3 regions of the Pseudomonas sp. MF09150 genome follow, and region 3 is predicted to be linked to each of the others. Evidence: predicted binding sites of a transcription regulator. Region 3 holds the regulator's gene; each other region holds the start of a gene.

The links. The regulator FliA, encoded in region 3, starts transcription of late flagellar genes. The targets are predictions, from matches to a motif close to CTAAAGTTTNNNNNNNNNNNGCCGNTAA.
Region 1: the regulator FliA is predicted to act here: its motif matches at 2,714-2,741, upstream of AC19YX_RS17040 (flagellar protein MotY).
Region 2: the regulator FliA is predicted to act here: its motif matches at 4,896-4,923, upstream of motA (flagellar motor stator protein MotA).

Annotation. Positions count from the first base shown of each region.
Region 1 covers NZ_JCBCUS010000004.1:192,740-202,613, reverse strand. Annotated here, with positions in the region: gene AC19YX_RS17055 (peroxiredoxin) at 256-858, shown strand; gene rnt (ribonuclease T) at 928-1,605, opposite strand; gene pyrC (dihydroorotase) at 1,602-2,648, opposite strand; gene AC19YX_RS17040 (flagellar protein MotY) at 2,804-3,712, shown strand; gene AC19YX_RS17035 (argininosuccinate synthase) at 3,842-5,059, shown strand; gene AC19YX_RS17030 (response regulator transcription factor) at 5,412-6,038, shown strand; gene AC19YX_RS17025 (PA3496 family putative envelope integrity protein) at 6,149-6,328, opposite strand; gene nth (endonuclease III) at 6,436-7,074, opposite strand; gene AC19YX_RS17015 (Rnf-Nqr domain containing protein) at 7,082-7,675, opposite strand; gene AC19YX_RS17010 (RnfABCDGE type electron transport complex subunit G) at 7,668-8,279, opposite strand; gene AC19YX_RS17005 (RnfABCDGE type electron transport complex subunit D) at 8,276-9,277, opposite strand; gene rsxB (electron transport complex subunit RsxB) at 9,264-9,874, opposite strand, start outside.
Region 2 covers NZ_JCBCUS010000002.1:207,981-217,854, reverse strand. Annotated here, with positions in the region: gene AC19YX_RS10520 (AhpA/YtjB family protein) at 1-115, opposite strand, end outside; gene serB (phosphoserine phosphatase SerB) at 250-1,464, shown strand; gene asd (archaetidylserine decarboxylase) at 1,549-2,409, opposite strand; gene AC19YX_RS10505 (rhodanese-like domain-containing protein) at 2,428-3,243, opposite strand; gene AC19YX_RS10500 (HDOD domain-containing protein) at 3,287-4,825, opposite strand; gene motA (flagellar motor stator protein MotA) at 4,992-5,843, shown strand; gene motB (flagellar motor protein MotB) at 5,847-6,947, shown strand; gene rsgA (small ribosomal subunit biogenesis GTPase RsgA) at 7,004-8,035, opposite strand; gene orn (oligoribonuclease) at 8,144-8,686, shown strand; gene AC19YX_RS10475 (trimeric intracellular cation channel family protein) at 8,791-9,405, shown strand; gene queG (tRNA epoxyqueuosine(34) reductase QueG) at 9,387-9,874, opposite strand, start outside.
Region 3 covers NZ_JCBCUS010000001.1:1,886,749-1,896,622, reverse strand. Annotated here, with positions in the region: gene flhA (flagellar biosynthesis protein FlhA) at 1-125, shown strand, start outside; gene flhF (flagellar biosynthesis GTPase FlhF) at 137-1,456, shown strand; gene fleN (flagellar synthesis regulator FleN) at 1,576-2,406, shown strand; gene fliA (RNA polymerase sigma factor FliA) at 2,403-3,143, shown strand; gene AC19YX_RS08550 (chemotaxis response regulator CheY) at 3,310-3,681, shown strand; gene AC19YX_RS08545 (protein phosphatase CheZ) at 3,712-4,500, shown strand; gene AC19YX_RS08540 (chemotaxis protein CheA) at 4,513-6,777, shown strand; gene AC19YX_RS08535 (protein-glutamate methylesterase/protein-glutamine glutaminase) at 6,825-7,961, shown strand; gene AC19YX_RS08530 (flagellar motor protein) at 7,961-8,701, shown strand; gene motD (flagellar motor protein MotD) at 8,717-9,601, shown strand; gene AC19YX_RS08520 (ParA family protein) at 9,653-9,874, shown strand, end outside.

The DNA of each region.
Region 1 (9,874 bases), on a different contig from region 3:
AGTGGTTTGGCGGGGTTTTTCAGCGAATCGGACAAGTCTGACGAACGGCCTTTTTTCGGCCCCGCGGGCTGGTATCGAAACGGGCGGTTTTGCACGCATCCACAGCAGCAGATCTAAAAACGATTAAGGACAGCTCAAACACGCGGTGTATGATGGTCGGTCCTTACGCAGCAAGATCGCGTCACCGGGTTGTCGTATAGCCGCGGCAGACTGGGATGATCTTGCTCTTCATTCGACCACACCAGGAGATATCCAATGAGCGTACTCGTAGGCAAACAAGCCCCTGACTTCACCGTTCCCGCTGTTCTCGGCAATGGCGAAATCGTCGACAGCTTCACCCTGTCCTCGGCCATCAAAGGCAAATACGGCCTGGTGTTCTTCTACCCGCTGGACTTCACCTTCGTTTGCCCGTCCGAGCTGATCGCTCTGGACCACCGTATGGCAGACTTCAAGGCACGTAACGTAGAAGTGATCGCGGTTTCGATCGACTCGCACTTCACCCACAACGCCTGGCGCAACACCCCGATCAATGCCGGCGGCATCGGTCAGGTTCAGTACATCATGGCTGCTGACATGAAGCACGACATCGCCAAGGCCTACGACGTTGAGTCCGAAGGCGGCGTGGCTTTCCGTGGCGCATTCCTGATCGACGACAAGGGCGTTGTCCGCTCGCAGATCATCAACGACCTGCCACTGGGCCGTAACATGGAAGAGCTGATCCGTCTGGTCGACGCTCTGCAATTCCACGAAGAGCACGGCGAAGTTTGCCCAGCCAACTGGAAAAAAGGCGACAAAGGCATGACCGCTTCGCCAGAAGGCGTTGCTGCCTACCTGAGCGAGAACGCCGGCAAGCTGTAAGCCGCGCGTCACGCATAAAAAAACCGGCCTCAGGGCCGGTTTTTTCATGGGGACGATTTGGCAACCGAATCAGTCGTCGAAGTCTGCCCAGCCGCCCATTTCCTTCCAGCGGTTGACGATGCCGCAGAACAGGTCGGCGGTCTTCTCGGTGTCGTAGCGAGCCGAGTGGGCCTCACGTCCGTCGAAGTCGATATCGGCCGCCTGACACGCTTTGGCCAGCACGGTTTGGCCATAGGCCAGGCCGGCCAGGGTGGCGGTGTCGAAGCTGGAGAAGGGGTGGAAGGGGTTGCGCTTCATGTCCAGGCGCGCGACCGCAGCATTGAGGAAGCCCAGGTCGAAGCTGCTGTTATGGCCCACCAGGATCGCGCGCTTGCAGCCATTGGCTTTCAGCGCCTTGCGCACACTGCGGAAGATGTCGGTCAGTGCTGTTTCTTCACTGACAGCCATGCGCAATGGATGGTCGAGCTTGATGCCGGTGAATTCCAGCGCAGCGGCTTCGATATTGGCACCCTCGAAGGGTTCTACACGGAAAAACAGCGTGTGTTCGGGGAACACGAAGCCCTTTTCATCCATGCCGATGATGGTCGCGGCGATTTCCAGCAGCGCATCGGTGGCCGAGTTGAAACCACCGGTCTCAACATCGATGACGACCGGCAGGTAGCCACGAAAGCGGGCCGCCATCGGATGACGGGAACCGCCACCGCCACCATGACCGTCCTGTTCGTCGTCGAAATGGTCTTCACTCACGAGTGTTTCTCCAGCAGGCGCCAGCGCAGTTTTTCACCGGCGCGCAGCGGGATGACAGTCAGCTCGCCGAACGGCAGGCTGGCAGGGGCGGTCCATTCTTCACGGACCAGGGTGATGCTATCGGTGTTCACGGGCAGGCCGTAGAAGCGCGGGCCGTTGAGGCTGGCGAATCCTTCGAGCTTGTCCAGCGCGTTGCGCTGTTCAAATGCCTCGGCGTACAACTCGATTGCGGCGTAAGCGGTGTAGCAGCCGGCGCAGCCGCAGGCGGCTTCCTTGGCGTGCTGCGCGTGTGGCGCGGAGTCGGTCCCCAGGAAGAACTTGGTGCTGCCACCGGTGGCGGCGTCGAGCAGGGCTTCCTGGTGGGTATTGCGCTTGAGAATCGGCAGGCAATAGAAGTGCGGGCGAATCCCGCCAACCAGCATGTGGTTGCGGTTGTACAGCAGGTGATGGGCGGTGATGGTTGCGCCAACGTTGACCGAGGCCTCGTTGACGAACTGCACGGCTTCACGGGTGGTGATGTGCTCGAAGACCACTTTCAGGGTCGGGAACCGCTCGACGACGCGGCGCATATGCTCGTCGATGAAAATCTTCTCGCGGTCGAATACATCGACGTCGCCACGGGTCACTTCGCCGTGGATCAGCAACGGCAAACCGACTTCGGCCATGGCCTCAAGCGCCGGGAGGATCTTGTCGATACTGGTGACGCCGGAGTCCGAGTTGGTGGTCGCGCCGGCCGGATAGAGCTTGGCGGCATGCACGAAGCCACTGGCCTTGGCCGTACGAATATCTTCAGGCTGGGTCAGGTCGGTCAGGTAGAGCACCATCAGCGGCTCGAAGCGGCTGCCGGCCGGCCGCGCAGCGAGAATGCGCTGGCGATAGGTGTCGGCTTGCTCGGCGTTGCGCACCGGGGGTACCAGGTTAGGCATGATGATGGCGCGACCAAAGGTGCGCGCGACATCCGCGACGGTATTGGTCAACACGGCACCATCGCGAAGATGTATATGCCAGTCGTCGGGACGCAGCAGGGTCAGGCGGTCGGACATTGGGGATTCCAGGCGGGTCAAACTCGGGGGAATGCTACCGGAAAAGACTCATCCAGGCACTCGCTATCAAGTTTTGCGTAAAGCTTCCGATATCCCGTAGGTGTGCCGTAAACGGGCATGTTGATTTTGATCTGTACAAGTCAGTGGAGCCTCCCGTGCGCCAGCATTATCTAGTCCTGCTCAGCGTGTTTGCCAGCCTGCCTGCGATGGCTCTCACTTTCCAGACCCGTCTGGAGAGCATTGAGTGGACGGTCGAAGGCGACAAATTCGAGTGCCGCCTGACTCAGCCGATCACCGATTTCGGCTCCGGCGAGTTCGTGCGCCGGGCAGGTGAGCAGGCGACTTTCCGCCTCAAGAGCTTCAATCCGATGCAGGGTGGGGGCTCGGCGACCTTGCTCGCCGCGGCAGCACCCTGGCAGCCGGGGCGCGGTGATATCGACCTGGGCGCGGTCAAGGCCGGTAGCGGCGGGGTGATGTTCAATAGCTCGCAGGTGCAGGCTGGCCGGCTGATCAACGGTTTGCTGGATGGGCGCAGCCCGGTGGTGCGTCACTACTCCCGCGAAGGCGGTGTGTCCGAAGTGCGTCTGTTGCCGGTGAAATTCAGCAAGGCCTACAGTGACTATCAAAGCTGCACGGCGAAGTTGTTGCCGATGAATTACGAACAGGTGAAGCAGGCCGAGATCGGTTTCCCGGGCACCGGCACCGAGCTGGATGCCCAGGCCAAGGCCAAGCTGCAAGTGATCCTGGAGTTTCTCAAGGCCGATCCCACGGTCAATCACATCGAGCTGGACGGGCATTCCGACAACAGCGGCAACCGCCTGACCAACCGCGATCTGTCGCGGCGCAGGGCGCTGGCAGTGTTGGATTACCTGAAGGCCAATGGCATACCCGAATCACAGATCACCATGCGTTTTCACGGTGAGCGTTACCCGTTGGCCCCCAATACCAACCCGGCCAATCGGGCCAAGAACCGTCGGGTCAATGTGCACCTGGAGCGTGTCGCTCCTGTCGAAAAGCCGGCGCCTCAAGCCGCCGCCACACCCAATGCCGCGGCGACGTCCTGAAACGGCTGTAGTCGTCGCGCGCTCGACATAATCTGTCGCTTCGTCGTCATAAGCTGTCGCGCCTCTGTAAATTATCCGCGTTGATCGGTAGACTTGACGGCTTTCCGTACAACCCCGTGGAGTGATGGCATGGCGGACGTTAACAAGGTCGTTCTGGCGTATTCCGGCGGCCTGGACACTTCGGTGATCCTCAAGTGGCTGCAGGATACTTATAACTGTGAAGTGGTGACTTTTACCGCCGATCTGGGTCAGGGCGAAGAGGTCGAACCTGCACGTGCCAAGGCGCAAGCCATGGGCGTGAAAGAGATTTATATCGACGACCTGCGCGAAGAGTTTGTCCGCGATTTCGTTTTCCCGATGTTCCGCGCCAACACCGTTTACGAAGGTGAGTACCTGCTGGGTACGTCTATCGCGCGTCCGTTGATCGCCAAGCGTTTGATCGAAATTGCCAACGAAACCGGCGCCGACGCCATTTCCCATGGCGCCACCGGCAAAGGCAACGACCAGGTTCGTTTCGAACTGGGCGCTTATGCCCTCAAGCCGGGCGTGAAAGTGATTGCTCCTTGGCGCGAGTGGGACCTGCTGTCCCGCGAGAAGCTGATGGACTACGCCGAGAAGCACAACATCCCGATCGAGCGTCACGGCAAGAAGAAATCCCCGTACTCGATGGATGCCAACCTGCTGCACATCTCATATGAAGGCGGCGTGCTGGAAGACACCTGGACCGAGCACGAAGAAGACATGTGGCGTTGGACCGTCTCCCCGGAGAAGGCTCCCGACACCCCGCAGTACCTGGAACTGACCTACCGCAACGGCGACATCGTGGCACTGGACGGCGTTGAAATGACTCCGGCTACCGTGCTCGCGACCCTGAACCGTATCGGTGGCGAACACGGTATCGGCCGCCTCGACATCGTCGAGAACCGTTACGTCGGCATGAAGTCCCGTGGCTGCTACGAAACCCCGGGCGGCACCATCATGCTGCGTGCGCACCGCGCCATCGAGTCCATCACCCTGGACCGTGAAGTGGCTCACCTCAAAGACGAGCTGATGCCCAAGTACGCCAGCCTGATCTACACCGGCTACTGGTGGAGCCCTGAGCGTCTGATGCTGCAACAGATGATCGACGCTTCCCAGGCTCACGTTAACGGTGTGGTTCGCCTGAAACTGTACAAAGGCAACGTGATCGTTACCGGTCGCAAGTCCGATGAGTCGCTGTTCGACGCCAACATCGCAACCTTTGAAGAAGATGGCGGTGCCTATAACCAGGCAGACGCTGCCGGCTTCATCAAGTTGAATGCCTTGCGTATGCGCATTGCGGCCAACAAAGGTCGGACACTGTTCTGATTCTTGAACCGCTGTGAAAAAGCCCTGCCTTGTGCAGGGCTTTTTTGTGCTCGGTAACTCGGTTGCTCTAGTTGTGAGTCTTATCGCGCAATTAACCAATGCATGCACTACGAGGTGTTTTTCGAAGTGATATGGATAGTTGATTATTAATACGAAAAGTAGCAGGTATACAGAACTATCTTAAATTAGCTAGTTGCAAGGATGTCGCCTTTTGACTGTTTTTGTAAGGCAAATCCTCATTGTTTGTAAGGATCGTCTCTGTACTGCTGTAGCCCATGGGCACGCGGTGCCAAGGGCAGGATGGCGGGTTATTGTGTGGATTAACAATTATGCCTTGAATTCGGAAGTGCCTATGAAAAGAGTATTGATCGTGGATGATCACCCCGTCATTCGTCTGGCGGTGCGCATGCTGATGGAACGCCATGGTTTCAAGGTGATTGCCGAGGCAGACAATGGTTTGGATGCGTTGCAACTCGCACTTGAGTTGATGCCGGATATTTTGATACTGGATATCGGCATTCCAAAACTTGATGGTCTGGAAGTTATAACCCGTCTGACTTCAAAAGCGATGACTATTAAGATATTGGTATTGACCCTGCAACTACCCGGGCCCTTTTCAATGCGTTGCATGCAGGCCGGCGCCGCTGGTTATATCTGCAAGCAACAGGACATCACTGAACTGATCAGTGCGATCAAGGCGGTGGAGGCCGGTTACAGTTACTTTCCCAACGAAGCCTTACACACGTTGCGGTCCTGCCAGGGCTTGTCCACTGAAGAGGAGATGGTGGAATTGCTCTCGGCAAGGGAGTTGATGGTGTTGAAGCAACTCACCTCCGGCTTGAGTAACAAGGAGATTGCCGAAGGCCTGAGTTTGAGCAACAAGACGGTGAGCACCTACAAGCGGCGGCTGCTGTCCAAGCTCAATGCCCGCTCGCTGGTGGACCTGATTGAATTTGCCCAGCGCCATAAGCTGGCGTGAACAACGAGTGGATGGAGTTTGCTCCGGCGAAGGGATGAAGGACAGGCGCCAAGTCGCCGGGTAGACCTGGCGCCGACAGGAAGGCCCGAGTGGCTGGGGCTTTCCTGGAATTACAGATCGAAGTCGTAATCGGCCAGCTGCTTTTGCAGGCGGCGTTCTTCGAGGAGGTTGTCAATGGTGCGGCGCTTGTTCAGGTTGGTCTTTGCCACCTCAACCACCGGCTCAGCCTCTTCTGGTTCAACAGCAATAAAATCGTCTTCTACGTCCAGTTGTTCTTTGCCAGTGCTCATAAGGTCAACTCCAGGCTAAGACTGCCATTGGCGCTCCTTATAGCGATATTCTCCTGGCGGGTAAAAAAGATTTTTTCAATCGACCGATCATCAAAATCAATGGTTACTCAATCGTCCGAAGTCTTTTGCTTGTATTCGCACAAGTCTTCGATCCGGCAACTGCCGCAGCGCGGCTTGCGCGCCAGGCACACATAGCGCCCATGGAGGATCAGCCAGTGATGGGCATCAAGGAGAAACTCCTTGGGCACAAACTTCATCAGCTTGGTTTCCACTTCCACCACATTCTTGCCGGGCGCGATCCCGGTCCGGTTGCTGACCCGAAAAATATGCGTGTCGACGGCCATGGTCAGCTGGCGAAACGCCGTGTTGAGCACCACATTGGCGGTCTTGCGGCCGACGCCGGGCAGGGCCTCGAGCTCTTCGCGGGTTTGCGGGACTTCACCGTTATGGCGCTCCAGCAGCAGGCGGCAGGTTTCGATGACGTTCTTTGCCTTGCTGTTGTACAGGCCGATGGTCTTGATGTACTGGGACAGGCCTTCGACCCCCAAGGCGTAAATGGCCGCCGGCGTATTGGCCACCGGATACAGTTTGGCCGTCGCCTTGTTGACCCCGACGTCGGTGGATTGGGCCGATAAAATCACCGAGATCAGCAGTTCGAATGGCGACGAGTAGGCCAATTCGGTTTTTGGTTCGGGATTGTCTTCGTGAAACCGTCGGAATATTTCCAGGCGTTTTGCGGCATTCATGGGTGATTCAGTTCCTTGAAGGCGGTCGGTGTGAGGTTGAGGCCCAGGCCTGTCTGGCTGCCAGCAGCAAGCCCAGCAGTATAAAACCGCCGGGGGCGAGGCTCAGCAGGCGCAGATTGCCGTGTAGGCTGACGATCCAGGCCGGCCAGTCGGCCCCGTAGCGGCCGGCCAGCCATCCGAGATGGTTGCCCAAAGAGCCGCTGCCCAGCACTTCACGCAAGGCACCCAGGGTGATCAGCAACAGGCAGAACGCGCCGATCTGGCGCACTTGCCCTTGGCCATTGAAGAAACCACCGTGTTCCAGCAGTACGCATTGCAGCGCGATCAGGCCCAGGTAAATCCCCAGTTGCTGATGCAGTTCAAAGGCCCAGGCTTGCATCGCCAGGGCTGCGCAACTGCTCAGTGTGGCGCTGAGCAGCAGGCCGGCCAGCCATTGCAGGTCACTGCTGATCAGGCGTCGCAGGCCTTTCATGCCCAGGGCGTACAGGCTGATGACCAGCACTGATGCCAGCGACAGGCCCACTGCCTTGACCAGGGAGTCGCTGGCACCGATCAGCGCCACCAGCGTCAGTGAATAGTGCAGTGCAGAGGGCTTATTCATTGGCCGCACCTGTCAGCAGTTGATCCCGGTGTTCGTCGAAATAGCGCAGCGCATCATGCAGGGCGTTGATCACCGCCCGAGAAGTGATGGTGGCGCCGGCCATCTGATCGAACTGCCCCTGGTCTTTCTTCAGGGCCCAGGCGTTGTCGGCGGGATCGTTGCGCGATTTGCCAGCAAAACCTTGCAGCCAGCCATTGGGTTGTTCGGCGATCCGCCCACCCAGGCCCGGGGTTTCCCCTTGCTTGAGGCTTTTGCTGCCCAGCAGCCGGCCATTGGCATCGATGGCGATCAACAGCTCGATGGGGCCCGCATATCCTGTGACCTGGCTGCGGAGCAACACCGCGCTGGGTTGGCCGGCGCGGCTGGCGCGGTAACCGCCGAGCAGGGTGCTGTTGCTTAGAACCAGATGCTGGAGGGGCAACGGCTGGTCCAGGGGTTGATTGTCGTAGCTGCCCACAGGCAGCAGATCGAGCAGTTCGCGGGCTTGGCTCGCCCGTTGTTCGGCAGCGATTCGCGGGCTGGCGGCCTGCTGGGCGAAATAGCTCACCGCGATGCCAGCGCCGGCCAGCAGCACCAGCATCAACACACTCCGGCGGCGGCTCATGCTTGCGCCTGCGCGACGGGAGCGACCAAACGCTCCAGGGCGGGAACGGCCAGGTTCATCAGCAGCACGGCAAAGGCTACGCCATCCGGGTAACCGCCCCAGGTGCGGATCAGGTACGTCAGCAGGCCCACGCCGACACCGAACAGCAGCCGCGCCTTGGCGGCTTTCGGGCCGGAGATGGGCTCGGTGACGATAAAAAACGCACCGAGCATGCTGGCACCGGTGAGCAGGTGGAAAAATGGCGAGCCGTGGGAGTCCGAACCCGAGCCGTTCCAGCACAGCAGGCTGATGATAAACAGGCTGCCGAGCATGCCAACAGGGGCGTGCCAGCTGATTACCCGTTGTTGCAGCAAGAAGAGGCCGCCGGCCAGAAAGGCCAGGTTGACCCATTCGCTGCCGCGGCCGCCGAAATGGCCGAAGGCCGCATTGCCGGCGAACAGCTCGTCGATGGTCAGGCTTTTATTGATCCGCAGGCTGTCCAGTGCCGTGGCCTGGGCCCAGGCGTCCGGCACTTCCGATCCGAAATCGACGCCGAAGATCTGCTGCAGGCCGCCGAGCAGGTCCATGCCGTGGGACGTCGGCCAATGAGTCATCTGTTGCGGGAAGCACACCAGCATCAGCGCGTAGCCGAGCATCGCCGGGTTGAACGGGTTTTTACCCAGGCCTCCGTACAGGTGCTTGCCCAGCAGCAGGGCGCTGGCACTGGCACTGACGGTCAGCCACCAGGGGCAATAGGGCGGCAATGCCAGGGCGAGCAAGGTGGCGCTGACCAGGGCGCTGCCGTCGCCGAGGGATGGCTTCAGCGGCCAGGCACGTAGCCGCAGCACTGCAGCTTCTACCGCCAAGGCCGTGGCGCCGGCCAATAACCCATTGATCAGCACCCCCCAACCGTAAAACCACACCAGCACCAACACCCCGGGCAAGGTGGCCAGCAGCACCCGCTGCATGGCCTGCTGCAGGCGTGGTTCCGGCTGGGCCAGGTGTTCAGTTGGGGGCATGGGCCTGCACCTGGCGCTCGGCTTCGGCCAATCGTTCGCGGGCCTTGGCCAGCAGCTCTGGCGAAGTGTCGGCATGGCGCTCGAGCTTGCTCACCTCGGCCCGGGCGTAAGCCAGTTCGGTTTTCAGTTGGCGCAGTTGAGTGTCGATCGGGCGTTTCTCGACCCGGGTCAGGTTCGGCGCCGGTTTCGCGCTTGCCGCCTCGGCAGCGTGCAGGGCCTGCTCGGCCTCGGCCAGGGCCGCGCTCAAGACGGCCAGCTGTGCCTCGGGAGCGGCATCGCTCTGGGCTTTTTTCAGCTCGGCGCGGCGCATGGCCAGCTGGATCTTGGCTTTCTTGAGATCCGGGTCCTTGGCTGCGGGCGCTGCCGTGGGAGCGGGGGCCGTGGATTCAAGTTCGGCCAGGACCTGCTCGGCCGCCTCGAATTGGCGTTGCAGGATGATCAACTGCGCCTGCTGCTCAAAGGTCGGTGGATGACCGAAGGCTTTCAGGGATTTGTTCAACTGCGCGCGGCTCATGGCCAGATCGATCTTGGCTTTTTTCAGCGCCGCATCGGCTGCCGCCGCTTTTTGCGCGCGAACCCGTTCGACGGCCGCCTGCA
Region 2 (9,874 bases), on a different contig from region 3:
CCAGGATCACGTTATGGCTGGCAATGCGCAATGCAATCGGTACACGGCGGTGGCGCAGTGCACGGAAGATCAGCAGAAAGAAATTATCGGTTTTAACAGGCGTGGGCCGGTTCACTGAGCTCGGCTCTTTTGTCCGTGAAGTTGACGCGCAGTATAGCGACAGGCCCTAGGCCGGCAAAGCGCTGGCTGTGCCCGATGGTCACTGAATGTGGGTAGAATGCGGTTTTTTTCCACCTGCGGGGGTGCGCCTTGCGCGAAATCGTCCTGATAAACATCACCGGTGAAGATCGTCCCGGTCTCACTGCAGCCATTACCGGCGTTCTGGCCCAGGGTGGTGTGAATATTCTCGACATCGGTCAGGCGGTGATCCACGACACCTTGTCGTTCGGCATCCTGGTTGAAATCCCGAGCACCGAACAAGCGTCCTCGGTGCTCAAGGACATTCTGTTCACCGCTTACAAGCTGGACCAACAGGTACGTTTCACCCCGGTTTCCGAAGAGGATTACCAGCAGTGGGTCGGCGGTCAGGGCAAGAAACGCCATATTGTGACCCTGCTGACCCGCAAGGTGACGGCCGAGCAGTTGCAGCGAGTGAGTTCGATCACCGCCAAATACGGCCTGAACATCGACCATATCGACCGTCTGTCGGGGCGCATGCCCCTCGACACCCCGGCCGATCAAGGCAAAGGCTGCATCGAGTTCTCGGTGCGCGGTGAAGCCGCCGATCCCCAGGCATTGCGCGCCGAGTTCCTGAGCGTCGCCCAGGAATTGAACGTCGATATCGCCTTTCAGGAAGACTCGCTGTTCCGCCGCAATCGCCGCCTGGCGGTATTCGACATGGACTCGACGCTGATCGAGGCCGAAGTCATCGACGAATTGGCCAAGGCCGCAGGCGTGGGTGACCGTGTTGCCGAAATCACCGAGCGGGCCATGGCCGGCGAGCTGGATTTTCGCGCCAGCTTCAAGGAGCGCCTGGCGTTGCTCAAGGGGCTGGACGTCGGCGTGCTTGATTCCATAGGTGCATCACTGCGCCTGACCGAAGGCGCCGAGACGCTGTTTGCCGAGCTCAAGCGCCTGGGCTACAAAACCGCGATCCTCTCGGGCGGTTTCACCTACTTCGCCAAGCAACTGCAGGCCAAGCTGGGTATCGACTACGTGTTTGCCAACGAGCTGGAAGTGGTAGATGGCAAGGTGACGGGTGTGGCGGTCGAGCCGATTGTCGATGCCCAGCGCAAGGCTGATCTGCTGCGCGAACTGGCGCACAAGGAAGGCTTGCGCCTGGAGCAGACCATTGCCGTGGGTGACGGCGCCAACGATTTGCCGATGCTGGCGATTGCCGGGTTGGGCGTGGCGTTTCGCGCCAAACCGCTGGTCAAGCAATCGGCCAAGCAGGCGATTTCCACCCTGGGCCTGGACGGTGTGCTGTACCTGCTGGGCTTCCGTGATCGCGACGGCCAGCTCTAAGGGCCAGGTGTGCTGTTTTGCTCAGCTAACCCCCCATAAAAAACGCCGCTGATCAGCGGCGTTTTTTTGCGTCCGGGAATGGCTTCAGGCTTTTGGCAAGCCTAGGCCCTGGCCCATCTGCACCGGCGAGCCGGCGACCAACTCCTGCGCCCACTGCACCTGATCCGGGCCGAACAGCACGATGGCGGTCGATCCCAGTTTGAAGCGGCCCAGCTCGGCGCCTTTTTCCAGGTGGATCGGCGCACGCGCGGCTTCGTCGTAACGCACGGTTTTCAGCTCGCGCTTAGGTGGCGTTACCAGGCCGGCCCAGACGGTTTCGATCGAAGCGACAATCATCGCCCCCACCAGCACCACGGCCATTGGGCCGCGTTCGGTATCGAACAGGCACACCACGCGTTCGTTGCGGGCAAACAGCTCCGGGACGTTTTCGGCAGTGGTCTGGTTAACCGAGAAAATCCGGCCCGGCACGTAGACCATTTCACGCAGGGTGCCGGCCAGCGGCATGTGCACGCGGTGGTAGTCCTTAGGCGACAGGTAGATGGTGGCGAAGTCGCCGCCCATGAACGGCGCGGCAACGGCAGCATCCCCGCCCAGCAGTTCGAGCACGCTGTAGCTGTGGCCTTTGGCCTGGAACACCCGGCCATGTTCAATCGGGCCGAGCTGGCTGACGGCACCGTCGGCCGGGCTGAGGATGGCGCCCGGGGTTTGGTCCAGCGGGCGGGCGCCGTCTTTCAGGGCGCGGGTGAAGAAGGCGTTGAAGTGCTCGTAGGCACTCAGGTCTTCCACCAGGGCCTGGGACATGTCCACTTGATAACGCTTGGCGAACCAGGCAGTGAAGGCATTCTTGAACCAGCGCACGCGGCACTCGGCAATGCAGCCGGCCAGGCGCGACAGCAGGTGGTGAGGCAGCAGGTACTGGCTGAGGATAAACAAACGCTTTTTCATTAACTGTCCTTAAAAACCTTAAATCTCTACAGGCGTGTCGGGGTGGTTGCCCCATTCGCCCCAGGAACCGGCATAGCCCTTGACCCGCGGATAACCGAGCGCCTTGGCCACCAGGTAGGTGAAGCCAGAGCGGTGGTGGGTCTGGCAGTGGGTGATGATTTCTTTGTCTTTGCTGATGCCGAGGTTTTCGAGGATCTGCGGCATGTCGGAGCGGATGCGCAGGTTGCGCGTCTGGTCCATGCCGGCGGTCCACTCGAAATTCACAGCGCCGGGGATGTGGCCGCCTTTGGCTGCCAGGACTTTTTCGCCCGAGTACTCCAGCGGTCCACGGGCATCCCAGATCGCCAGGTCGGCAGCGCCGAGGCGGCTTTGCAGGTACTCGCGGGTGGCAGTGGGTTCGTCGTGCAGGGTCAGGGCGACCGGGCCGCCAGCGGCCGCCGGCACAGCAGTGGACACCGGCAGGCCTTGCGCCAGCCAGGACAGCAGGCCGCCATCGAGGTAGTGATACCGGGTGTGGCCGATGACATCGAGCAGCCAGATGAAACGCCCGGCCCAGCCGCCGCCTTCATCGTCGTAGACCACATAGACCGCGTTGGGGTTGTGCCCCAGTTCGCCGAACAGCGCTTCAAGCGCGCCTTGGGTCGGCAGCAGGCCCGGTGCGGGAGGCTGGCCGAGCTGGGTGCGCTTGGGGTCGACAAAGTGGGCGCCGGGAATATGGCCGGTGGCATAACGAGCGGCGCTGGTCAGGTCGACCAGGATCAGTTCGCGGGATTCGAGGCGGTCGAGCAAGTCGCTCGGCTCGATAACCAGCGGAAAGCCAGAGAAGTCAGACATGTGAGGTCTCCAGAGCACAAAGGGGAGGATTGTAGCGCAAGCGTCATTGGCTGCGGTTGGTAAAGCTGTGAAGGGCTTTTTCAATACATTGCGCAGTTTTGCCAAAGGCCTGGACGCTGATTTCCGAGAACGGCCCGCCGCCCTGGTCGGCGGCGATCAGCATCACCACGCGGCCGTTGCTCGAGAGCGAGCGCAGCAGCAGGTGCTCGCCACGGAACAGGCCGCGCAACTGCGGCGGCAGCAGGGCCGAGAATTGCGCGTTGTTGTCCGGGTTCAGGCGCACCTGAGCCGATTTGGTCACCAGGCGTTGCAGCACGTTGCTCTGGCTGACGCGCAGGGTCAGGTTCGCCGACTCCGCAGGCAGGCCGGCAATTTGTTGTGCCCGCAGATTGGCCAGGCCGCGATCGACCATCAGCAGCATCACCCGGCGCATGCCACAGGCCACCAGCGCATCGCAGGCGGCGCTGGTGAGGTGCAGCGCATTGCGAAAGGCGCTCGGTTCGACCAGCAGTTGTGCACATTGTTCGCGCCAGTGTCCCAGCGCTTCGGCAGTCGGTGCCGGGGCCGGCAGCAAACCCTTGGGCAGGCGCCGTGCATCCCACGGCCAGAGCAAGGCCTCGGCAGGGTGCCAGAGACCGGGCGCCGCGTCGTTGCGCGCGCTGATCACCGCCTGCTGGTGCAACTGCTGTTGCAGGTTGTCCATGGGCATTTGCAAATAAAGGCTGGTCAGGTGCTGCCAGCGCAGGCAGTGGGTACTGTCCCAGGCGTATTGCGCCGAAAGTGCCAGGCCGTTGGCCAGCAACACGCTGTTGGCCGGCTGGTTCAGCCAGCGACGCAGGTCGGGGTCGGCATCCAGGCGTTGTTGCTGATGCAGTGGATGTTCGCTGTCGCGGGCAATGTGCAGGACCTTGACCAGCAGCCGGCGCTCGCTGATCAACAGGCGATAGCCCTGTTGGACCCAGATCGGCAGGTGCCAGACCTCCACCAGTGCCTGGCATATCTCCAGCAACCTGACGCCGAACAACTCCAGCTCGACCTTGTGCGCCGATTCATGCTTGTGGATAACTCGCAGTTCCCACTCTTCCAGCAGCTTCGGCTGGGCCAGGGCCAGGGGCCACAGTGGCGATAGAAACAGCAGACTGCCCCAGTGGATGTCCTGCCAGAGGCGGGCCAGGCGGCTGGCGAAAAAACCATTGGCCTGCTGGCTGGCGTGCTGGCTGATCAGTTGCAGTTGGCGCAGGACCGGCGGGATCTGCCCTTCCGGCAGCGCTGGCAGGCGAGCGAGCAGTTCTTCGGTGCGCTTGAGGCCCAGGCGGTTGAGGGCGACCTCAAGGTTTTCCGCAGGCTCGCTCATGCTGCCGTGGGTATGCCGATTGGCCTCGCGGATGATGCTCAAGGCCAGCGCTGGGCTGTTCTGCATCAGGTCGGCGATATCGCGCAACGAACTGCGGCTGTCGGCGATGGCTCGACAGACTTTATCGTGGCTGACTTGCGGCACCGGCAACGGCACCCCGTCCAGGAGCTTTATCCAGCCGCTGAGGGTCGTCGGTCGGGGAGTTGGGACTGTCGTTTCATTAGACATGGCTGGGCGCAATCATCGTCTGCTGTAAACACGCCCAGAGCGGGCCAAACTGGCTTTTCGCCTTAACTGGCTATAGTCTGGCGCAGTTTTGCCGATAAGTAGAAGAAGAGTTTTAAGAACTTCCGAATATGACCTTGAACCCGACTCAATAAGTACTCTCCTACCTATGGCTAAAATTATCGGCATCATCGTCGTATTCGCGAGCGTGCTCGGCGGATACGTGCTCTCACACGGCAAAATCGCAGCCCTGATCCAGCCTTTCGAAGTGCTGATCATCGGCGGCGCGGCCTTTGGCGCATTCCTGCAGGCCAACCCCGGCTATATGACGATGCACGTCATCAAGAAATCCCTGGGGATGTTCAGTTCGCGCTTCACCCACACGTTCTATCTGGAAGTGCTGGGCCTGGTGTACGAGATCCTCAACAAGAGCCGCCGCGAAGGCATGATGGCGATCGAGGGAGATATCGAGGACGCCGCCGCCAGCCCGATTTTCGCCAAGTACCCGGCGGTGCTCAAAGATGCCCGCATGACCGCTTATATCTGTGACTACCTGCGCATCATGTCCTCCGGCAACATGGCTCCCCACGAGCTTGAAGGTCTGTTCGACATGGAGCTGTTCAGCATGAAGGAAGACCTCGAGCACCCTTCCCATGCGGTGACCGGCATCGCCGACGCCATGCCCGGCTTCGGTATCGTTGCCGCGGTATTGGGGATCGTGGTGACCATGGCTTCCCTGGGTGAGGGCGACCAGAAGTCCATCGGCCTGCACGTAGGTGCGGCGTTGGTGGGTACCTTCTTCGGTATTCTCGCGGCGTACGGCTTCTTCGGCCCGCTGGCCACCTCCCTGGCCCACGATGCCAAGGAAGAACTGAACGTCTACGAAGCCATCAAGGCGGCCCTGGTCGCTTCCGCATCCGGCATGCCGCCATCGCTGGCTGTGGAGTTCGGGCGCAAGGTGCTGTACCCGGCGCACCGTCCAAGCTTTGCCGAGCTGGAACAAGCGGTTCGCGGTCGCTAAGTCATGGAAAATAACCAGCCGATTATCATCAAGCGCGTCAAGCGCTTCGCTGGCGGACACCACGGGGGCGCCTGGAAAATCGCCTTCGCCGACTTCGCCACGGCGATGATGGCGTTCTTCCTGGTGCTGTGGTTGTTGTCCACCGCCACCCCGGAACAGAAGATCGCCATCGCCGGTTACTTCAAAGACCCGATCGGCTTCTCCGAAAGCGGCACACCCTACATCATCGACTTGGGCGGTTCGCCTGAGCTGGCGCCGGACACCACCCTCAACCCCGAGGTGAAGTCCCAGCCACAGCCGGACAAGGTGACGGTCGACTCCGAACAGGTCGAGGGCATGGCCGAGCAGGTCGAGCGCGAACGTCTCGAACTGTTGTTGCAGGAGCTGCAGAACAAGGTTGAAGAGAACCCGCAGCTGCAGAAATTCAAGGACCAGATCCTGTTCGAAATCACCCAGGACGGCTTGCGCATCCAGATCATGGACGCCGAGAACCGGCCGATGTTCGACTCGGGTAGCGCGCGTCTGAAACCGTATTTCGAAGACATCCTGCTGGCCATGGCCGACACCATCAAAGCGGTGCCGAACAAGATCAGCATCAGCGGCCACACCGATGCCAAGCCGTACTCGGGCGCCGGTGACTTTGGCAACTGGGAGCTTTCGGCCAACCGTGCCAACGCCGCACGCCGCGCCCTGGTCGCGGGCAGCTATCCCGACTCCCAGGTGGCACGGGTGGTGGGGTATGCCTCGTCGTCGCTGTTCGATCGCAAGGACCCGTTCAACCCGGTCAACCGGCGGATCGATATCGTGGTCCTGACCAAGAAGGCACAGCGTGCCATCGAGGGTGAGCAACTGCCGGCCGATGTGCCGACTCAGGGGCAGGGTGCGCCGGGCGAAGTGCCGGGGGCTGCGGCTGATCCGAATGCCTTGCCGCCAGGCGCCGATCCGCTGCCGGCACATGAAGTCCGGCAGCGCCTGAATATCTTCGAGGATGGGGTGTTGAAGATGGATGAGCCCGGCAAGTCTGGCCAGCCTTCGACCGCACCGGCACCGGCCACGCCACCTGCGGCGCCACCGCCAGCGTCTGCGCCCGCAGCGCCGAAGTAACCCACAAAAAAGGCCGCGATGATCGCGGCCTTTTTGTCAGTGCGGGGTACGACAGGTCAGTAGCTGGTTTCCGGCAGGCTGGCGATGATCGAGCGGTAGCTGTTCATCCGTTGCTGCTGCACGCGGCCATCTTCAAGGGCCTTGAGCAGGGCGCAACCGGGTTCGCGATCATGTTTGCAATCGCGGAAGCGGCAGGTGCCCAGCAGGTCGTTGAACTCGATAAACCCGGCTTCGACATCGGCGCGGCTGACGTGGCCCAGGCCGAATTCGCGAATGCCCGGGGAGTCGATCAATTCGCCGCCACCCGGGAAGTGGAACAGTCGCGCGGTGGTGGTGGTGTGAGTGCCCTGGCCGGACAGCTCGGACAGCGGGCCGACGCGGGTTTCGACTTCCGGCAGCAAGCTGTTCACCAGCGAGGATTTGCCGACACCGGATTGGCCGACGAATACGCTGATGCGCCCGTCCAGTTGGGCCTGCAATTGCTCCATGCCATCGCCGTGGTGCGCCGAGACTTCCAGCAGCGGGTAACCCAACTGGCGATACACCGCCAGCAGGGCATTGAGTGCCGGAGCATTCTGCTCGTCGATCAAGTCGGCCTTGTTCAGCAGCAGCAACGGTCGGATGCCGGCGTGTTCGGCGGCGACCAGGTAGCGGTCGATCAGGTTGGCATGGGGTTCGGGCAGCGGGGCGAAGACAATCACGATCATGTCGACGTTGGCTGCCACCGGCTTGAGCTGGCCGCGGCTGTCCGGGCGGCACAGCTCGGTGTTGCGTGGCAATTGGGCGACGATCACGCCGATGCCCTGGTTGCCGGCACGCCACACCACCTGGTCGCCCGTTACCAATGCTGGCAGGTTGGCGCGCAAGTGGCAGCGGAATACCTGGCCGGCCAATTCGCCTTCGCGAGCTTCGACTTCGACCTGAACGCCGAAGTGGGCGATCACCAGGCCGGTCTGCTCGGGGCCCAGGTCGCCTCCCTCAAGCGCGTCCACGGCGGATGATTCACGCTTGGCGGCGCGGGCGGCGCGCTCGCCTTGAATCTTTTCGATGCGCCAGTTTTGGCGACGGTTGAGCTGGCGTTTGGCCATGGGTGTTCCGTGTTGATAATGCAGCAGGATAGGTAAAACGGCGGCGAGTTTAGCACGCCGAGGAGGCCCTCTAGGCTAAACTGCGCAACTACGCCGAGGAGCCCACCCATGCAAAACCCACAGAATCTGATTTGGATCGATCTGGAAATGACCGGTCTGAACCCTGACACCGACGTCATCATCGAGATGGCCACCATCGTCACCGACAGCAACCTCAATACCTTGGCCGAAGGTCCGGTCATCGCCATCCATCACAGTGATGAAGTCCTGGCCGGCATGGACGAGTGGAACACCCGCACCCACGGTGGCTCGGGCCTGACGCAACGGGTCCGCGAGAGTCGCATCAGCATGGCCGAGGCCGAAGCCGAAACTATCGCCTTCCTGGAGCAGTGGGTGCCTCGGGGTAAGTCGCCGATCTGTGGCAACAGCATCTGCCAGGATCGCCGCTTCCTTTATACCCACATGAAATCCCTGGAAAGCTTCTTCCACTACCGCAACCTTGACGTGTCGACCCTCAAGGAACTGGCCGCGCGCTGGGCGCCGGACGTGCGCGACAGCTTCAAGAAAGGCAGCACCCACCTGGCCCTGGACGACATCCGTGAGTCCATCGCCGAGCTGCAGCATTACCGCAAACACTTCATCAAGTTCTGATGTCGGGCAGGCCGGCCTGGTCGTCCAGGGCTATTTCACGGCCTCGCCCTCTTTTGGTGCCCGTGCCAACTGAGTAGACTGCGCGCCTTCCTGCAAGGACCGCCATCATGCTGCTGATGCTCTACCTGATCGCCATTACCGCTGAAGCAATGACTGGCGCCCTGTCCGCGGGGCGCCGCGGCATGGACTGGTTCGGCGTGGTGCTGATCGCCTGCGTCACGGCCCTGGGTGGCGGTTCGGTGCGTGATGTATTGCTCGGCCACTACCCGCTGACCTGGGTCAAACACCCGGAATACTTGGTGCTGACCTCGGTGGCGGCCCTGGTGACGATCTTTATCGCACCGCTGATGCGCCACCTGCGTTCGCTGTTTCTGGTGCTCGACGCCGTGGGCCTGGTGGCGTTTACCCTGATCGGCTGCATGACCGCCCTGGAAATGGGCCACGGCATGTTGGTGGCCTCGGTCAGCGGGGTGATTACCGGGGTGTTCGGCGGGATTTTGCGGGATATCTTCTGCAACGATATTCCGCTGATCTTCCGCCGCGAGCTGTACGCCAGCGTCTCGTTCGCCGCGGCCTGGTGCTACATGCTCTGCATCTATCTGCAACTGCCCAGCGAGCAGGCGATCCTGGTCACCCTGTTCGGCGGCTTTCTACTGCGCCTGCTGGCGATCCGCTTTCACTGGGAAATGCCCAAGTTCGTCTACAACGACGCCGAGTGACGCTTGGCGTGTTGCGCCAGCGCCCACTCCACGTGTTCCTGCACCAGTTCTGATGGATAGTCCCGCCGCGCCTTGAGCGCTTCCAGCACCGGAATGCTCGAGGGCGCATTGCCCAGGCCGACCGCCAGATTGCGCAGCCAGCGCTCATACCCGGCGCGCCGCAGGGGCGAGCCCTCGGTGCTGCTGAGGAAACGCTCCTCATCCCACATGAACAGCTCGGCCAGTTCGGCGTTATCCAGGTTGTGTCGCGGCTTGAAGTCGTTTTCTCCCGACGGGCGAGCGAAGCGGTTCCAGGGGCAGACGATCTGGCAGTCATCGCAGCCGAACACCCGATTGCCGATCAGCGCGCGCAATTCTTCGGGGATGGCGCTTTTGAGTTCGATGGTCAGGTAGGAAATGCAACGCCGCGCATCCAGCACATAGGGGCCGACAAACGCCTGGGTCGGACAGATATCGAGGCAGGCGGTGC
Region 3 (9,874 bases):
CGGTACGCGCAATGCTTTCACGGTTTGGACGTTTGGCAGTCCCCGGTTTGCATGTGTTGGCGTACCAGGAAATCCCTGACAACAAACAAGTGACCATCGTTGCGACAGTAGGGCCCAACGGCTGAGGTAACGGGTTATGCAAGTTAAGCGTTTTTTCGCCGCCGATATGCGTCAGGCCATGAAACTGGTTCGTGATGAGCTGGGCGCAGAGGCCGCCATTATCGGCAACCGCCGTATTGCTGGCGGTGTCGAGCTGACGGCTGCCCTCGACTACAAGCTGTCGGCGCTGGCGCCGCGCGTGCCGAACATGGAGCTCGAGGATGAGCTGCGCAAGACCCAGTCGCGGATCGTGACCGCCCAGGCGGAATTGAGCCTGCGTGGCGACAGCGATGCCATGACCAATCGTCAGCTGTTCGCCGGCCTGCCACTGACGGCAGCCGAGCCGCTGATCGAGCCGACTTTTTCCGAGCCGCACCGTCCGGCGCCGGCCCCTGTCGCGGCAGACGGCATTGACCAGCGGGCGTTCGATTCGATGCGGTTCGAACTCAATGGCCTGCGCGAACTGCTGGAAGTCCAGCTCGGTTCCCTGGCCTGGAGTCAGCTGCAAGGCAGTCGTCCGGAGCAGGCCAACCTCTGGCGTCGCCTGCAGCGCATCGGCTTGTCCGGCCCCCTGGCCCGTGACCTGCTGGCGCTGGTGACTGAAATCGACGAACCCCGTCAGGCCTGGCGCATGCTGTTGGCGCACCTGGCGCGGATGATCGTGACCCCTGAGGTCGAGCCTTTGGAAGAGGGGGGCGTGATCGCCATGGTCGGCCCTGCCGGCATGGGCAAGACCACCACCCTGGCCAAGCTGGCGGCGCGTTATGTGCTCAAGTACGGCGCGCACAACATCGCGCTGGTGAGCATGGACAGCTTCCGTATCGGTGCCCAGGAACAGCTCAAGACCCTGGGGCGGATTCTCAATGTGTCGGTGACCCATGTCGATCCGGGCCAGTCCCTGGCGCAGGCGCTCGACCCACTGTTGCGCAAGCGCGTGGTGCTGATCGATACCGCCGGCCTGCAAGCCAGCGACCCGGCCCTGCGCATGCAGCTCGAAAGCCTGGCCGGTCGCGGGATCAAATCGAAGAATTATCTGGTCCTGGCCACCACCAGCCAGAAACAGGTGCTCACCGCCGCCTATCACAGCTACAAGCGCTGCGGGTTGGCCGGTTGCATCCTGACTAAACTGGATGAAACGGCCAGCCTCGGTGAAGTGTTGAGCCTGGCGATCAGTCATGAGTTGCCCGTTGCCTATCTGACCGATGGGCCACGGATTCCTGACGATCTGCACCTGCCGCGTCGGCACCAGTTGGTCAGTCGCGCAGTGAGCGTGCAGATGCAGGAAGAACCCAGCGAAGAAGCCATGGCCGATATGTTCGCGGACCTCTATCACAACCCCGCAAAACGGGTTGGATGAGGGTGGTCATGAAGAGATTGCACCGTATCTACATCGATGGTCTGCCATGCATTGTTCCAACGGTGAACGCGCAGCCAGTTATGTGGCCCCGTCTAAGTAAGACAAGGTAAAGAAAGAACATGGGCAGCATGCATCCCGTACAGGTGATTGCGGTGACCGGCGGCAAGGGTGGCGTCGGCAAGACTAACGTGTCAGTGAACTTGTCACTGGCCCTGGCTGAGCTCGGCCGGCGCGTCATGCTGCTGGACGCCGACCTGGGCCTGGCCAATGTCGACGTCCTGCTGGGCCTGACCCCCAAACGTACCCTGGCTGACGTCATCGAGGGCCGCTGCGAGCTGCGCGACGTGTTGCTCCAGGGCCCGGGCGGGATCCGTATCGTGCCTGCCGCCTCCGGCACCCAGAGCATGGTGCACCTGAGCCCGGCCCAGCATGCCGGCCTGATCCAGGCTTTCAGTGATATCGGCGACAACCTCGATGTGCTGGTCATCGACACTGCTGCGGGTATTGGTGACTCGGTAGTCAGTTTTGTCCGCGCGGCCCAGGAAGTTCTGCTGGTGGTCTGCGACGAACCGACCTCGATCACTGACGCCTACGCGCTGATCAAGCTGCTCAATCGCGACTACGGCATGAACCGTTTCCGGGTCCTGGCCAACATGGCGCAAAGCCCGCAGGAGGGTCGCAATCTGTTCGCTAAGTTGACCAAGGTCACGGATCGCTTCCTGGACGTGGCCTTACAATACGTCGGTGCAGTTCCTTACGACGAATGCGTACGCAAGGCCGTGCAAAAGCAGCGTGCGGTCTATGAAGCCTTTCCTCGTTCGAAGTGCTCGCTGGCGTTCAAGGCCATTGCGCAAAAAGTCGATACCTGGCCGTTGCCTGCCAACCCACGTGGGCATCTGGAGTTTTTTGTCGAGCGGCTAGTGCAGCAAACAGCAGGACCGGTGCTATGACAGCCAGCGGCTACAACCTGTACAAGAAGTCGGCGCGTGACAGCCAATATGAATTGATCGAGCGCTATGCGCCTCTGGTCAAGCGTATCGCCTACCACCTGCTGGCACGGCTGCCGGCCAGTGTTCAGGTCGAAGACCTGATCCAGGCCGGGATGATCGGTTTGCTCGAAGTGTCGACCAAGTACGATGCGAGCAAGGGCGCAAGTTTCGAGACTTATGCCGGGATTCGTATTCGTGGGGCGATGCTCGACGAAGTGCGCAAGGGCGATTGGGCGCCACGTTCAGTACACCGCAATACACGGATGGTGAGTGATGCCATTCGCTCAATTGAAGCTAAAACCGGTCGTGACGCTAAAGATCACGAAGTTGCGGCCGAACTTGAATTGAGCCTCGACGATTATTACGGGATTTTGAACGACACCTTGGGCAGCCGCCTGTTCAGCTTCGACGACCTTTTGCAGGACGGCGAGCATGAAGGGCTGCATGAGGATGGCGCGAGTGCTCATCTCGAGCCGTCACGCGATCTGGAAGATGAACGCTTCCAGGCGGCGCTGGCGGACGCGATTGCCAATTTGCCGGAGCGTGAGCGACTGGTCTTGGCGCTGTACTACGACGAAGAGCTGAACCTCAAGGAAATCGGTGAGGTCCTGGGGGTCAGCGAATCGCGGGTCAGCCAGTTACACAGCCAGTGCGCGGCCCGCTTGCGGGGGCGTTTGGGGGAGTGGCGAGCGCGCTGACAGGCAGTGTGGGGACACTGCGAACGGGACCGGTAAGGCGTGATGCCGCACCGGTCTTGCAGTGTGTATTCCATGCAGTCGTTGAGTGTTACGTCGTATTGATTGAATGGCGCGTTCAGGTGCTGGGCGCGTTTAAGACTGCTTGGAGGTCGAATTGGACAAGAACATGAAAATCCTCATCGTTGATGACTTCTCAACGATGCGGCGGATCATAAAAAACCTGTTGCGTGACCTGGGTTTCACCAACACGGTCGAGGCCGATGACGGTACTACCGCCATTCCGGTCCTCAACAGCGGGAGCATCGACTTTCTGGTAACGGACTGGAACATGCCTGGCATGACCGGTATCGATTTGCTGCGCCACGTGCGCGCCGACGAGAAGCTCAAGCACCTGCCGGTGCTGATGGTGACTGCCGAGGCCAAGCGTGAACAGATCATTGAAGCGGCTCAGGCCGGCGTCAATGGCTACGTAGTGAAACCATTCACGGCTCAGGCGTTGAAAGAGAAGATCGAAAAAATCTTCGAACGCATCGGTTGATGCGCGAAGACATTGCGCCACGGGGGAGCTATGGAGCATAACGAATCTTCATTGGGCGATTTTGAATCGACCCTGAAAAAACATGCCCACGAACTGGTCGAGAGCCTTGAAAAAGGCAAGTTTGGCGAGGCTGTGCAACTGATCCATGAGCTCAATCAGACCCGTGACCGCGGCCTGTATCAGGAAGTCGGCAAGCTCACCCGCGAGCTGCATAGCGCGATCGTCAATTTTCAGATTGACCCGCATATGCCGCAAGCCGAGGAAGTTTCACAGATCACGGATGCCACCGAGCGCCTGTCCTATGTGGTCAGGCTGACCGAGGCTGCGGCCAATCGCACCATGGATTTGGTGGAAAGCAGCACCCCGCTGGTCAACGGCCTGAGCAACGATGCCCAGGCCTTGAGCGCTGACTGGGGGCGCTTCATGCGTCGCGAAGTCGGGGCTGAAGAGTTTCGCGAGCTGGCACGGCGCGTCGACAGTTTCCTGACGCGTAGCGAACAGGAGACCCGGACCGTTTCCGGCCATCTCAACGACATTCTGTTGGCGCAGGATTACCAGGACCTCACGGGCCAGGTGATCAAGCGCGTGACCCAGTTGGTCACGGAAGTCGAAAGCAATCTGCTCAAACTCGTCTTGATGGCCAGCCAGGTCGACCGTTTTGCGGGCATCGAACATGACCGCGAATCGATCCTGGCTGAAAAAGATCCGCAAAAACATCTCGCCAAGGGTGAAGGTCCGCAGATTCATGCCGATAAACGTGAAGACGTTGTGTCCGGTCAGGACGATGTAGACGATTTGCTTTCCAGCCTTGGATTCTAGGAGCACCCATTAATGAGCTTCGGCGCCGATGAAGAGATCCTTCAGGATTTCCTGGTTGAGGCCGGCGAGATTCTAGAGCAACTGTCCGAACAACTGGTCGAGCTGGAAAGCCGACCGGATGATGCGGATCTGCTCAATGCAATTTTTCGCGGTTTTCACACTGTTAAAGGGGGCGCCGGCTTCCTCCAGCTCAATGAGCTGGTGGAGTGCTGCCACATCGCCGAGAACGTCTTCGACATCCTGCGCAAGGGTGAGCGTCGTGTCGACTCGGAGCTGATGGATGTGGTGCTCGAAGCGCTGGACGCGGTGAACGGCATGTTCGGCCAGGTCCGCGAACGGACCCAGGTCACGGCAGCGACTCCGGAGCTGCTCGCGGCTCTGGCGCGTCTGGCAGAGCCTGCGGCTGCGGTAGAGGTGGCAGCGGAGCCCGAAGTGGCTGAAGCGGTGGCCGAGCCGGTGGCTGAAAGCGAATCGGGCGATATCACCGATAACGAATTCGAGCTGCTGCTGGACTCGCTCAACGCCGCCAAGGCCGAAGCCGAGGCGCCTGCGGCTGCTCCGGTGGCCAGCAGCGATGCGGCCAGCGACGAAATCACCGATGCCGAGTTCGAGTCCTTGCTCGACCAGTTGCATGGCAAGGGCCAGTTCGCCCCGGATGCCGTTGCAGCGAGCGAACCTGCCGCGGCGAAAGCAGCGACGCCGGGTGCGAGCGACAGCAACGAAATTACCGATGATGAATTCGAAGCACTGCTCGATCAGTTGCATGGCAAGGGCAACTTTGCCGTGGACGCGCTCGAGTCTGCCGTCGCTTCGGTACCGGCAGCTACCGCGCCCGTTGCGGCTGCAGCCGGCAGCGACCTGATCAGCGATCACGAATTCGAATCCCTGCTCGACGAGTTGCACGGCAAGGGCAAATTTTCCGAGGTGGCGGGTGCCGGTTCTGCCGCTCCAGCCGCTGCGACCGCGGCTGCGGTGGCGGCCAAGCCCGTGGCGAAAAAGCCCGAGCCCAAGGCCGAAGCTCCCAAGGCTGCGGCTCCAGCGGCCGCTGCAGCTCCTGCTCCGGCACGTGCCGCCGCAGCGCCACCGCCAGAAAAACCCGCCAGTGAAGCCGAGACCACCGTACGGGTTGATACCGCACGCCTGGACGAGATCATGAACATGGTCGGCGAACTGGTGCTGGTGCGTAACCGCCTGGTGCGCCTGGGCCTCAACAGCGGCGATGAAGCCATGCAAAAGGCCGTGTCGAACCTCGACGTGGTCACGGCTGACCTGCAGACCGCGGTGATGAAGACCCGGATGCAGCCGATCAAGAAAGTGTTCGGGCGCTTCCCGCGCCTGGTTCGCGACCTTGCGCGGCAGCTGAAGAAAGAGATCAACCTGGAGCTGGTCGGCGAAGAAACCGACCTCGACAAGAACCTGGTGGAGGCCCTGGCCGACCCGCTGGTCCACTTGGTGCGCAACGCGGTCGACCACGGTATCGAGTCACCGGAAGAGCGCGAAGCCTCGGGCAAGGCGCGCGGTGGCAAGGTGATCCTGGCCGCTGAGCAAGAGGGCGACCATATCCTGCTGTCGATCTCCGATGACGGCAAAGGCATGGACCCGAATGTGCTGCGCGCCATTGCCGTCAAGCGTGGAGTGATGGACAAGGATGCCGCTGATCGCCTGAGCGACACCGAGTGCTACAACCTGATTTTCGCCCCGGGGTTCTCGACCAAGACCGAGATCTCCGACGTCTCCGGACGCGGCGTGGGCATGGACGTGGTGAAAACCAAGATTTCCCAGCTCAACGGTTCGATCAATATTTACTCGACCAAAGGCCAGGGCTCGAAGATCGTGATCAAGGTGCCGTTGACCTTGGCGATCATGCCGACCCTGATGGTCATGCTGGGCAACCAGGCGTTTGCGTTCCCTCTGGTCAACGTCAACGAGATCTTCCACCTGGACCTGTCGCGCACCAACGTGGTCGACGGCCAGGAAGTGGTGATCGTGCGCGACAAGGCGTTGCCACTGTTTTACCTCAAGCGCTGGCTGGTCCGTTCCGCCGCTCATGAAGAGCAGCGTGAAGGCCATGTGGTGATCCTTTCGGTGGGCACCCAGCGGATCGGCTTTGTCGTCGATCAACTGGTCGGCCAGGAAGAAGTGGTCATCAAGCCATTGGGCAAGATGCTGCAAGGGACCCCGGGCATGTCCGGCGCCACCATTACCGGTGACGGCCGCATTGCACTGATCCTCGATGTTCCAAGCATGCTCAAGCGTTACGCCGCACGGCGTATTTGATTCGGGGTGGCGGGGCGATTTGCCTCGCCCCGCCTAACGGAGTGTTTATGGCAGTCAAAGTCCTGGTGGTGGACGATTCGGGGTTTTTCCGCCGCCGCGTCTCGGAAATTCTTTCAGCGGATGCGAACATCCAGGTCGTCGGTACGGCGACCAATGGCAAAGAGGCGATCGATCAGGCCCTGGCACTCAAGCCGGACGTGATCACCATGGACTACGAGATGCCGATGATGGATGGCATCACGGCGGTGCGGCACATCATGCAGCGCTGTCCGACCCCGGTATTGATGTTTTCCTCGCTGACCCATGAAGGCGCCCGGGTAACCCTCGATGCGCTGGATGCTGGTGCGGTCGACTTCCTGCCCAAGAACTTCGAAGACATCTCGCGCAATCCCGAGAAGGTCAAGCAGCTGCTGTGCGAGAAAGTCCACAGCATCTCGCGCAGTAACCGTCGTTTCAGCAGCTATAGCACTCCGGCTCCGCAGCCGGCTGCCGCCCCGGCGCCTGCGCCATCGGGTATCAGCAGCTTCGGCAGCAGCAGTGCTGCGCCGCGTCCGTCCGCACCGGCTCCTGCGCCTGCCCGGGCTCCGGCGGCCAGCGCTTCGTCGCCGGCACCGAAACGCAAAGCCTACAAACTGGTGGCCATCGGTACCTCTACTGGCGGTCCGGTTGCCTTGCAGCGGGTCTTGACCCAGTTGCCGGCCAACTTCCCGGCACCGATCGTCTTGATCCAGCACATGCCAGCGGCCTTCACCAAGGCTTTTGCCGAGCGTCTGGACAAGCTGTGCCGGATCAGCGTCAAGGAAGCCGAGGATGGCGACATCCTGCGTCCGGGCCTGGCCCTGCTGGCACCCGGTGGCAAGCAGATGATGATCGACGGCCGTGGCGCGGTGAAAATCCTCCCCGGCGACGAGCGTCTGAACTACAAGCCTTGCGTGGATATCACCTTCGGTTCGGCGGCCAAGTCCTACGGTGACAAAGTTCTGGCGGTGGTGCTCACCGGCATGGGCGCCGACGGTCGCGAAGGCGCACGCCTGCTCAAGCAGGGCGGCAGCGCGATCTGGGCCCAGGATGAAGCCAGCTGCGTGATCTACGGCATGCCAATGGCCATCGTCAAAGCCGACCTCGCAGACGCGGTGTACGGCTTGGACGACATTGGCAGGCATCTGGTCGAGGCCTGTATCTGATGGATGTCTTGAGCCTTATCGGGATCATCATGGCGTTTGTCGCCATCATTGGCGGCAATTACCTGGAAGGTGGTCACCTGTCGGCCCTGGCCAACGGTCCGGCGGCGCTGATTGTGCTGGGTGGCACCATCGGTGCGGCCTTGCTGCAGTCGCCGATGAGCGCATTCAAGCGTGCCGTGCAGATTCTGGGCTGGATCCTCTTCCCGCCCCGGGTCGATCTGCCCGGCGGCATCGATCGGGTCGTCAACTGGAGCCTGACCGCGCGCAAGGAGGGCCTGCTGGGCCTGGAAGGCGTGGCCGATGCCGAGCCCGACGCTTATTCGCGCAAGGGCCTGCAACTGCTGGTGGACGGCGCCGAGCCGGAAGCCATCCGCAGCATCCTGGAGGTGGACTTCTACACCCAGGAAAGCCGCGACATCGAAGCGGCCAAAGTCTTTGAAAGCATGGGCGGCTATGCGCCGACCATCGGCATCATCGGTGCGGTGATGGGCCTGATCCACGTGATGGGCAACCTCGCCGATCCGTCCCAGCTCGGCAGCGGCATTGCCGTGGCCTTTGTCGCCACCATCTACGGCGTGGCCAGTGCCAACCTGGTGCTGCTGCCGGTGGCGGCCAAGCTCAAGTCGATTGCCTTGCGGCAGTCGCGTTATCGCGAAATGTTGCTGGAAGGGATCCTGTCGATTGCCGAAGGTGAGAACCCTCGTTCCATCGAGTTGAAGCTGCAAGGCTTCATGGATTGATGGGAGGAATGGAGCATGGCCCGTCGCCGCAAGCCTGAAGAACACGTCAACCACGAACGCTGGCTGGTGTCCTACGCCGACTTCATCACCTTGCTGTTCGCGTTTTTCGTGGTCATGTACTCGATCTCGTCGATCAACGAAGGCAAGTACAAGGTGATTTCCGAAGCGCTGGTCGGCGTATTCACCGACTCCGACCGGGCCCTCAAGCCGATTCCCATCGGCGATGAGCGGCCCAAGACCGTGACCCCGGCCAAGCCGCTGGTCAAAGACAGCGACGAGACCGATGCCGGTATTTCCGGGGGCAGCGACCCGCTCAAGAGCATCGCCGACGATATCAGCGCAGCCTTTGGCGACCTGATCAGCTCCAACCAGATGACCGTGCGCGGCAATGAGTTGTGGGTCGAGATCGAACTCAATTCGAGCCTGTTGTTCGGCAGCGGCGACGCCATGCCCAGCGACCTGGCGTTCAACATCATCGACAAGGTGGCGGCGATTCTGAAGCCGTTCGATAACCCGATCCACGTCGAAGGCTTTACCGATAACCAGCCGATTCAGACCGCCCAATACCCGACCAACTGGGAGCTGTCCTCGGCCCGTTCGGCGAGTATCGTGCGCATGCTGGCCATGCAGGGGGTCAACCCCGCACGCATGGCATCGGTCGGCTATGGTGAGTTCCAGCCGGTGGCCAACAATGCCACCGCCGAAGGCCGGGCACGCAATCGCCGGGTGGTGCTGGTGGTGTCGCGCAACCTCGATGTACGGCGCAGCCTGACCGGTACCGGCACCGCCAATGCGACACCCGATGCCGCATTGAAGCGGGCTGGCACACAAACTGCACCAACCCCGGTCAAGACGCCGGTACGACAGAGCGCCGTCAATTCTCCGTCACCCGCTTTATAACTAGTGCTATTTCTCGGCCGGTCTTCTGGCTTGTCGAGAGGAACAATCCGAATGAGAGTCTGGGCAGTCGCCAATCAAAAGGGTGGTGTCGGTAAAACCACCAGTTCCATCGCTTTAGCCGGCTTGCTGGCCGAGGCGGGCAAGCGCGTGGTCGTGGTTGACCTCGACCCCCACGGCTCGATGACCAGTTACTTCGGTTACGACCCCGACACCCTGGAGCACAGCAGCTACGACCTGTTCCTGCACCGGGGCAGCGTGCCCCAGGATCTGCCG